One region of the Ureibacillus chungkukjangi genome, then DNA from elsewhere that is predicted to be linked to it. Evidence: riboswitches for the same ligand, from Rfam matches in the RefSeq annotation. Region 1 holds a riboswitch; each other region holds the start of a gene.
The links. Region 1 has a riboswitch for thiamine pyrophosphate ahead of thiM (hydroxyethylthiazole kinase). Riboswitches for the same ligand answer to the same signal wherever they lie in the genome.

Region 1 (3,281 bases):
GTCTCATAAGCTTCACCGTTTAAGCACCCTTCTCCCTTTTCCCGGAATTGGAAGCAAGTAATTCCTGCCTGCAGAGCCTGTTCAAGAGTATCTAGCGGTGGCTCCACGCAATTTACCGTTCCCATGATAAAATACACATTCAAAACATCAGGATTCATAGACTATTACCTCACAATTTCCAAGTGTACGCTTGTAAGCAAAATGATTAGTAGGGCCATGTCCATGTCCATGGCCAATGGATAACGGATTAGAAATCGCTAAATGTATAAATTTTTTCGCTTCAATAATGGCATCTTCAATCGATAATCCTTTTGCCAATTGCGCTGTAATGGCTGCTGAAAATGTACAGCCTGTGCCATGTGTGTCCTTCGTATCTACACGCGGCGTCTTCATGGTGAAGTAACCATCGGTCCAATAAACTGTGTCTGTTGAAAATTCCCCGTCCAAATGACCGCCTTTCATCACCACATACTGCACACCCATACCTAGAATTTTTCTCGCTGCTTGCTCAATATCTTTTTCGTTATGAATAGTCATTCCAGTCAGGACCTCTGCTTCTGGAATATTCGGTGTACAAATAAGCGTTAAAGGAAGCAGCTTAGTTCTTAAAGCCTCAACTGCCTGTTCCTGCAATAAACTCTCTCCCCCTTTAGCGATCATGACCGGATCAACAACAAGGGGGATATTTTTATATTTACCCACAATTTTGGCAACTACCTCAATCAGTTCAGCAGAAAATAGCATTCCTGTTTTAATGGCTTTCACATTAAAGTCGGCTAAAACTGCATCTAATTGTTGCTTCAAAAATGCAGGGGTTACATCAAGGACATCATACACACCAAGTGTATTTTGGGCGGTTAATGCCGTAATTGCTGTTGTGCCAAATACCTCAAGCTCCTGAAACGTTTTAATATCCGCCTGAATCCCCGCACCGCCACCAGAATCTGAACCAGCTATTGTTAAGGCAATCATTGATGTCCCTCCGCCATTTTTTGAAGTGCATTTATGAAATTAATCTGGAATGCTCCCAGCTCTTCTCCGCTTTGCTCACTTGCTTGTTTATATTGTTTTAGTGTAGTGGCCAACTCTAGCATCGGTTGTTTACTCGCTGCTAAAACTGCTGCACAAATCGCACTTAACAAGCAGCCTGTGCCAGTTACTCGGGTTGCCAAACTATTTCCGCCATGCACATGCGTTACCTCTTGCCCGTCTGTAATAAAATCCACTTCACCTGTCACTACAACGATGCATTGATATTTCCTTGCCACCTCTTTAGCAGCCTCGATTGTATCCATATCACCTTCGCCACTATCCACTCCGCGAGAATCCCAAGACACGCCATAAATTGAAGCAAGCTCCCCTTCGTTACAGCGAAGCACATTGATTTTTACTTGATCGAGGATTTCCATAACCACACTTTTACGGTAAGGTGTTGCGCCAACTCCTACAGGATCTAATACGACAGGTACTCCACATTCATTTGCCTTTTTCCCGGCAACAAGCATGGCTTTGGCCGTACGGGTATTTACGGTGCCTATATTTAAAAGCAAAGCACCTGCTATAGAGACCATATCCGCTACTTCCTCTACCTCATCGGCCATAACTGGGGAAGCACCAATAGCAAGTAACCCATTGGCAGTAAAATTCGCTACAACATAATTGGTCATACAATGAACAAGCGGTTTTGCTTGATGGATAGTCGTTAACATGGCAATTCCCCTCCCCAAATCTCTTGAATTTCTATACTTACTAACATCTTCTTCTCCTCCTTTTTCAGGAAGCAAAAAGGCCTCTACTAGTGAAAGTAGAGGCCAAAAAAAGGTAGACTACACCCATTATTGCTCCCTACGTCAGTGTTAACTGTCAGGTTCTAAGGGTCAGGTTTTAACCTTCTCAACACTAATCGTGTCCCCCCGCAATTAAAATAATTTTGCAAAAGAAAAGCCCCCCTTGAAAAAAGGAGAGCATACAAGCACACAAATCATTTGTACGTTGCTCCCTACGCCCGTATTAACGGATCAGGTTCTAAGGGTCAGGTTTTACCTTCTCAACACTAATCGTGTCCCCCTGCAAAACATTTAACTATTTACTATATTACATGAAATAAATGAGAAATCTATGTTTTCTTGAAAAATTTTGGGTTATATAAGGTAAATATAAAGCCCGAGTAGATATTTTGAAAAAACTCTACTTGTAACTTTTTGCTATAAAATAGAAATAAGTATAAGCTCTATCTATTAAACTTTTTTTTACAGTGTGAGCAAGTTTCTTGAAACTATATTTTAATAGAATTATTATCTTAGTTGTAAGCGAAGTTTATTAATATAGGAGGGTTTTGTATGTCTAAAGAACCAATTATAGTTAGCGCCATTATTAATGGTGAAAAAATACAAACAGATAAAAAAATTGCGCGTGAAAATCCAACACATCCTGAGCAGATTGTTGGTTACGCTCCAAACAATACAAGAGAAGAAACTATCCAAGCAATTGATGCAGCCCATGAAGCCTTCAAAACTTGGGCATGGAGCAATGTTGACGATCGTATCGAAAGAATGAACCGTGCGATTCAAAAAATTAAAGACCAAATGCCAGAAATTTCGGAGTTATTAGCTCGCGAGCATGGTAAAGCGCTTTATGATGCACAAGGGGAAATTGCCATTTCAGTAATGTGGATGGAATTTGCCGTTAAAAATGTGAAAAAGATAACTACACCTGAAGAAAGAAAACACGAAAACGGTCGTACAATTATTGCACAGGATCCTATCGGAGTAGTATCAGCCATCACACCTTGGAACTATCCGATTTCTCTATCTACAATTAAGATTGCACCTGCTTTATTAACAGGAAATACAATGGTGCTTAAACCAAGCCCGTTTGCTCCTTTAGCAGTAAGCCTTGTTACGGAAATCATAGCAGATGAATTCCCTGCTGGCGTATTAAATCTTGTAAACGGTGATGCAGAGGTTGGTATCGAGCTTACATCGAATCCTAAAATTGCAAAAATTGCCTTTACAGGTGGTACAAATACAGCAAAACATATCATGAAAGCAGCATCTGATACTATTAAAAATATGACATTGGAGCTTGGCGGTAATGATGCAGCTATCGTTCTGGAAGACTTTGATGTCAATGACGAACGTGCTTTACGACGCATGGTTATCTCTAACTTCCTATCAGCCGGTCAGATTTGTATGATTGCGAAACGCGTCTATGTTCACCGTTCAATTTACGATGCGTTTGTTGAAAAATACATTGAAGCAGCAAATAAATGGATTAGAGTT
Region 2 (3,281 bases), 460 kb from region 1:
GAATCGCTCGGTACAATATGAAGGTCATGCCATTGATTTCTCTGAGAAGCTAGACCACGTAGCAGATAAAATCTATCAGCTTGAGGAGATTTCAAGTCAAATTATTGATTTACACAACCTATTACGCGGTCAAAATAGTAAGAAAATCTCCTTTGAACGCTATGTACAAATGGGGTATTTAGAGCAAATTACAGAGGCTGCCAATATCCGCTTGAAAAATCTATCAAATGGACAATACTATTTACAATGCTCAGATAGACAGGAATCTCATGGTCGCCAAAGCGGTTTAAGCCTAGATGTCTATGACACTTACACAGGGCAGTCACGTGATGTGAAATCATTATCTGGTGGGGAGAAATTTAACGCATCATTATGTCTAGCTTTAGGGATGGCTGATGTTATTCAAAGCTTCCAGGGTAATGTGAAAATCGATACGATGTTTATCGATGAAGGGTTCGGCTCATTAGATGAAGAATCACTAATGAAAGCAATTGATACACTGATCGATCTTCAGAAATCTGGGAGAATAATTGGTGTAATCTCTCACGTATCCGAATTGAAAGCAGCAATGCCTGCAATTTTACAGGTGGAAAAATTAAAAGAAGGCTATAGTAAAACTTCCTTCCTACTTAAGTAAAAAAACGGCGGAGACCTTAATAGTCTCTGCCGTTTATTCTATAGCCAGTCCTAGATGCTTTTTTCTTATCCATCGCTTTTTTAACGATTGGATAGACAATCGGTGCTACCTTCATAATTGTTTTAATGGTTTTTCCCAATTTCATAGAAATGCACTCCTTCATCTTTATATTAATAATACCCTTAGAAGTGACTTTAGAAACCTACTCTGAAAACTCGATAGGCCTGAACTAAATTCCATATGATAACGCCAATAGTGATGGCAAAGTAAATCCCCATCAAAACAAACATTTTCACAATGAATCCATTCATATTATCGTAATCCATAGAGAATACACCTATAAATCCAAAAAACACTAAAAGTAGCGAAAGGACAGTAGGAATGGAATGTGACAGCAATGCACGCTTTGCATGATACTTTACCCTTTTATCCTTAATGACGAAGTAAACGATAATTGGCAGCAAAAAAGGAGCGAACAATAGGCTAACATAACACAGTGCCGATATCATTTTATTATTTTCCATATTTCACCTCAAAAAAATTATATATGGAAGTGATTGACAACAAAAGGGATTCGTATTCATATTCTAGTTGAAAAAAACATATAGTTTGATACAATTAGTAATGTTCTAACAATTAAACAAAATTTATTTACCACAAGGGGAGCTGATGAAGTCAGCTGAGATTGTGCACTTATTGCACTAACTCTATGAACCTGTAAGTTAGTACTTGCGTAGGGATGTGGATAGAAACCGACTCCAAATGGCGTTTAGGCTCTGTCCTGATGCCATTTTTATTTTGGAGAAATCAAACCTTTGTATTTTACGATTTCTATCCTTCTCTTAGGTTCCACATTGGATAAGAAGAGAGGAGACTTGTTATGAACAATAAAAAACTATTAATGCTCGTTGAGATTGCAATATTTGCGGGCATCGGTCTAGTATTAGACCAAATTTCCTTTAGATTATGGCCACAAGGTGGTTCCATAAGCTTTGTAATGCTACCGATTCTGATTATGGCTATACGGTGGGGATTATTAGCCGGAATGACAACCGGTCTAATAATTGGGTTATTACAAATGACGTTCTTCCCGTTTATTGTACACTGGGTACAAGGGCTACTAGATTACTTAGTAGCATTCACAGTTGTCGGATTAGCTGGTGTATTCCGTAAACAAATTTTACAAGCAGCCAAGGATATCAATAAGAAAAGTATAGCTTGGTATATTACATTAGGAATAGTAGCGGGTGGCTTATTACGTTACGCAGCTCATGCTCTTGCTGGTGCAGTCTTCTTCAGCGAGTACGCAGGCGACCAAAATGTATGGCTTTACACACTAATCTACAACGGCACATACATGATCCCAGCAATCATCCTTACTGCAATAGTAGGTATACTCATCTTCACAGCAGCACCACGACTATTACAAACGAAATAAAGTACAAAGACGACCAGCGAGTTTTTTTGGTCGTCTTTTTTAATTGGATTAGATGGCTGAACTGCATCGTGAAGTGAAAATGAGAGAGTGGTGCATTTCATAAAGAGAATGAAACGCATTACGAAGAATTATAAGCACAAAACACGTTTCATACGCATATTAAAATGCATTCCTAATCCCTAGTTCCCTAGAGCTACTTATTCATCCCACAAACTTCGCACGTGTCACTCAATTCACATTTCATCAAATTCTTTGTTATTAAAAAAGCCCCCTTCACCAAGTTTACATGCCCAATAAATTGTTAGGATTGTGGTATATTATATAGAGATATGTAAATAGGAAGAAGGAACATTTCAAATGATAGTACAAACTAAAGAAGAGCTAGAAGCATTAAAAAAGATTGGGCGCATCTGTGCTGAAATCCGCGATGCTATGAGAGCTGCGACAAAACCTGGTATTACTACAAAGGAATTAGACGAAATCGGTGGCCATATGTTTGAAGAAGCGGGTGCAATTTCGGGGCCAAAAGGGGAATATGACTTCCCAGGCTATACTTGTATCAGTGTAAACCACGAAGTAGCCCACGGGATTCCAGGCTCTCGAGTGATTAATGAAGGCGACATTGTTAATATTGATGTATCGGGCTCATTGGATGGATACTTTGCTGATACAGGAATTTCTTTTGTTGTCGGTGATGGATATCCTGAAAAAGAAAAACTTTGTAATGTTGCAAAGTCAGCATTTGACCGTGCTATGACAAAGGTTAAAGCTGGTTCGAAGCTAAACCAAATTGGTAAAGCAGTTGAACGCGAAGCAAAAGACAATGGGTTAACGGTAATTATGAACCTGACTGGACATGGCGTTGGGCGTGCTCTACACGAAAAACCAGACCATGTTTTAAACTATTTTGATGCTTGGGATACAACAATTTTGAAAGAGGGAATGGTATTGGCAGTAGAGCCGTTCATTTCAGCAAAAGCAGAGCATATTGTAGAAGCTGGAGACGGTTGGACATTTATTACTCCAGATCAATCACTTGTTGCGCAAATTGAACATACAATTGTTGTAACAAAAGACAAACCAATTCTTCTTACACAAATTGAAGACTAAAAAAAGAATCCTGGCACTTGAAGCTATTTCAAGTGTTCAGGATTCTTTTTAATTAGGAAAACACCTACTATCATCACACCAGCCAAGAATAATGCT
Region 3 (3,281 bases), 2.0 Mb from region 1:
ATAACCAAACGAGAAATTCTCTACTGAGATGAGTGGCTTATGATGCTTTTTGCTCACGTTTTGTCTGCCACTCCTTTCCAAGTGTGTAGCTTCTTAGCACGCCAGTTTCTGCTAAACGTTCTGAAATCCACTTCCCTAGTAAACCAGCAATCAATGCCCCACTAATCACACGAACAATTAGCATCGAGCTAAGCAATGGCAGTGATAAGGCAATATATCCAGAATGATATAGGCCCCAGATGAAACTAAAGATAGCTGGACCAATTCCGGCAGCAATAAGAACACCCTTAGAATAATTACGATATTTAGTTGCAGCAAAAACCGACTCGGCACCAAGCCCTTGAATAAATGCTGAAACGATTAGCATAGGACCTGCTGGCGAGCCTAATAACACTTGAACACCACCCGCAATCGTTTCAGAGATTAATGCAGCACCTGGCTTACGAATGATATAAGCAGTAATAATTGAAACAATGAACCAAATACCAAAAATCACTTCATATCCAAATGGCCCTAAGCCAAATGGTGTTAAGATGTTGGTAATACCTGTCCCAACGGTGAAAAAGAAAAGGTAAATAACCGCAAACACGACGCCCAGAATTGCCATTAGGACAATTTCACGTAAATTCCATTTATTTAACATTTGCTGAACTCCTTAAAAAAATTCATATTTGTTTTCACATATCAAATCTGTGTTTCAATTAGCCTTTAAGTTATAGATGTTTTTTTGATGGGCTGTTCGCCGAAATTGCTGCAGTCATCGTCACATGACTTCTTTCATGTGTCTTGGATGCATTAACAAACGCTTCTTCAATTGTTTTAAACACAGCATTGGCATCCCCATCAAGACGGGATGCATAATGAACACCTTTCGTAAATGTTCCATGAGCCTTTGCAACTTCTACCTGATCGGCAATAACCTGCATATATTCGGGATTGTTCATAGGATAAAGAGCAAACTGAGTAGCCACCTCAACCTTTACTTTACTAGAGGCATATTCATTTAAACGCTCGTCATTCTCTGACATATAACTATCCCCTTCACTATCTCCAGGACAACCTACAGAAAACGTTCCATTAAAGACTACGTGTACATCCGTTTTGGCTGCATGTATGAAAATAGCCTTAGCCACATCAAATACGTGTTCACTTCGCCCTCTAATGCATGTACTAATGTCATCTGTTTCCATCCAAACCTTTCTCGCATCTACCTCTTTTAACGCTTTCATGATTACATCAATGAAATTGTCCGCCATAGGATAGATGGAAAAACGACACCCTACGATTCTACTTGTACCACAGCTTAAACCTTGCATTCTTTCTTCCTCCCATTTTGTAAATTGTTGTCCGTTTCGCCCACTATTTAAAAGGGAAGTATAGTCCATAAAAACACAAAAAAACTGCATCTCAAATAGAAGATGCAGTGAAATGTTATATAGAAAATACAAAATATAATGAAATCACTTGCACTTCCCCACGCTAGTATTACCTAGTTCTGGTCATGAGGGTCAGCAGGATTTTAACCCGCTTCTCAGCCTTACAGCACCCCTAGTGCGAAACGTATATTCAGTTGTCCCATTCATTGTACGACAAATCTTAACATTTAGAAATAATAATTTTCTATTTTTGGAAAATATATTCCTTAAAAGATACAATCTGCCTAACGGGAATCTCAATGTGAATGAAAATTACAATCGATTGTTTGGTTTTAAGGCGATTTTTATATGTGCTAAGTGATGCTCTTCGTGCCAAGCTAATTTTGCCATTTTATATGCAACCGTTATTTTACCATTCGTCTCGTGAGTAAAGACTCGATTTAATTGATCCTCAGTTAAACTATTGCCCAAAGAAACAACACGTTCATTTATACCTTCTAGCATTTTTATAGAAGGCTCGATTGGTAGCTCTGTATCTGGGAGAACTGCCCATTTTTCTTCATCAAAGGCTGGAATTGTTGGATTCTCGTCTGTTAAAGCAAGCTTCAAGCGTTGATACATATTCAGCTGCGAATCCGCAATGTGATGCACAAGCTGCCGAACTGTCCAGCTACCTTCACGATAAGTTCTACTTAAATCCTCTTTATTTATCGACTCGACAGTTTCTCTTAATCGAATTGTATAGGTTTCGATTTCTTTTAACCATTTTTGTACATGATGCAAAGTTACATTTTCAGGTACCTCTAGTTTCCCAATTGGGTTTCTTATATCCATTTTAAAATCCCCTTTTCATGATCTGGAAAAATTGAATTCCATAGCTTATGTATTATTTCGATGTGAATGTTGAAAATCCTTTTTATGATGGCTAGTGTTCTGATATAGATGGTGTAGAGGGAGCAACTTATTACATCATCAAGGTCATTAGCGACTACGGAAAAATAGACACTTAGAAATGAATAGAGCGATTGTAAATAAGCGAAGATTTTTCGGTTATTTACAAAAAGAGAGCTCATTTCAGGGTAAATAAGGGAAGATTTTCCTGCTATTATAAGAAAAATCGATCATTTCTTATTTTTCAAGTTATTAAGGGGAAATTCTTCGGTTATTCAGGCTATTTTCCACTTTATTTTCTAAATAAGCGGAATTTTTCCTGTTATTTAACAAGCCTAGCTCATGACCGGACCTCCAGCCATAACCGAGCCAAACCCTCCTTACTAAAATCCACATAGTCCTTAATTCACCGTTCCATAAAACTTTTCTCCCACAAAAAAACTCGAATACAAAAATCGTATCCGAGTCTCTAACATAAATAATCTATTATGCTTCAGTTTCTTCTAAAACCAATTCCGCAACACACTCTACGTGTGCGGAGTGTATGTCGCTAAACATATCCCCTAAAGGGATATGTTTAGCTCCCCAAATTTTGCCCGAAGCAACATCATTAGCCTCACGAATATCTATAATGTTTACCTTTTCTCCAGATTTCATTTCATCTCTAATTCTTTTGCTGTAATTTGTTTCATTAAAAAATCCTCCCTCTCGTTATTTTAATCCTTCTAGCAATGTACTTAGCTATTTGTTATTTTTACCGCCTATAGACCAAACCACAACTGGAATAAGTATCAGGGATAATATTCCACCTGCGAGTGATAACGTTTCATAACTTGAACCAGCAACAATCATTCCAGACAAGGCACCACCAGAAGCTCCAGCTAATGCAATTAAAACGTCCACTGTCCCTTGAGTTTTAGCGCGTGTGGAAATTTTAGTTGAATCAACAATAAGTGCAGTTCCACTTATCAAACCAAAATTCCATCCTAATCCAAGTAATGAAAGAGCGATTAC

Region 2: it holds a riboswitch for thiamine pyrophosphate, as region 1 does, so the genes downstream of both, thiT (energy-coupled thiamine transporter ThiT) here and thiM (hydroxyethylthiazole kinase) in region 1, are expected to answer to the same signal.
Region 3: it holds a riboswitch for thiamine pyrophosphate, as region 1 does, so the genes downstream of both, LG296_RS08965 (YkoF family thiamine/hydroxymethylpyrimidine-binding protein) here and thiM (hydroxyethylthiazole kinase) in region 1, are expected to answer to the same signal.

What each region holds. Positions count from the first base shown of each region.
Region 1 is NZ_CP085009.1:3,759,207-3,762,487, forward strand. Features, by position in the region: gene thiE (thiamine phosphate synthase) at 1-158, opposite strand, end outside; gene thiD (bifunctional hydroxymethylpyrimidine kinase/phosphomethylpyrimidine kinase) at 148-972, opposite strand; gene thiM (hydroxyethylthiazole kinase) at 969-1,709, opposite strand; TPP riboswitch at 1,826-1,925, opposite strand; TPP riboswitch at 1,980-2,079, opposite strand; gene LG296_RS18550 (aldehyde dehydrogenase family protein) at 2,340-3,281, shown strand, end outside.
Region 2 is NZ_CP085009.1:3,303,621-3,306,901, reverse strand. Features, by position in the region: gene LG296_RS16475 (AAA family ATPase) at 1-637, shown strand, start outside; gene LG296_RS16470 (hypothetical protein) at 654-782, opposite strand; gene LG296_RS16465 (DUF4870 domain-containing protein) at 832-1,161, opposite strand; TPP riboswitch at 1,287-1,394, shown strand; gene thiT (energy-coupled thiamine transporter ThiT) at 1,518-2,075, shown strand; gene map (type I methionyl aminopeptidase) at 2,433-3,185, shown strand; gene LG296_RS16450 (hypothetical protein) at 3,209-3,281, opposite strand, start outside.
Region 3 is NZ_CP085009.1:1,806,895-1,810,175, reverse strand. Features, by position in the region: gene LG296_RS08975 (ABC transporter ATP-binding protein) at 1-57, opposite strand, end outside; gene LG296_RS08970 (ECF transporter S component) at 38-643, opposite strand; gene LG296_RS08965 (YkoF family thiamine/hydroxymethylpyrimidine-binding protein) at 714-1,316, opposite strand; TPP riboswitch at 1,455-1,560, opposite strand; gene LG296_RS08960 (YfiT family bacillithiol transferase) at 1,689-2,210, opposite strand; gene LG296_RS08955 (rhodanese-like domain-containing protein) at 2,754-2,924, opposite strand; gene LG296_RS08950 (MFS transporter) at 3,009-3,281, opposite strand, start outside.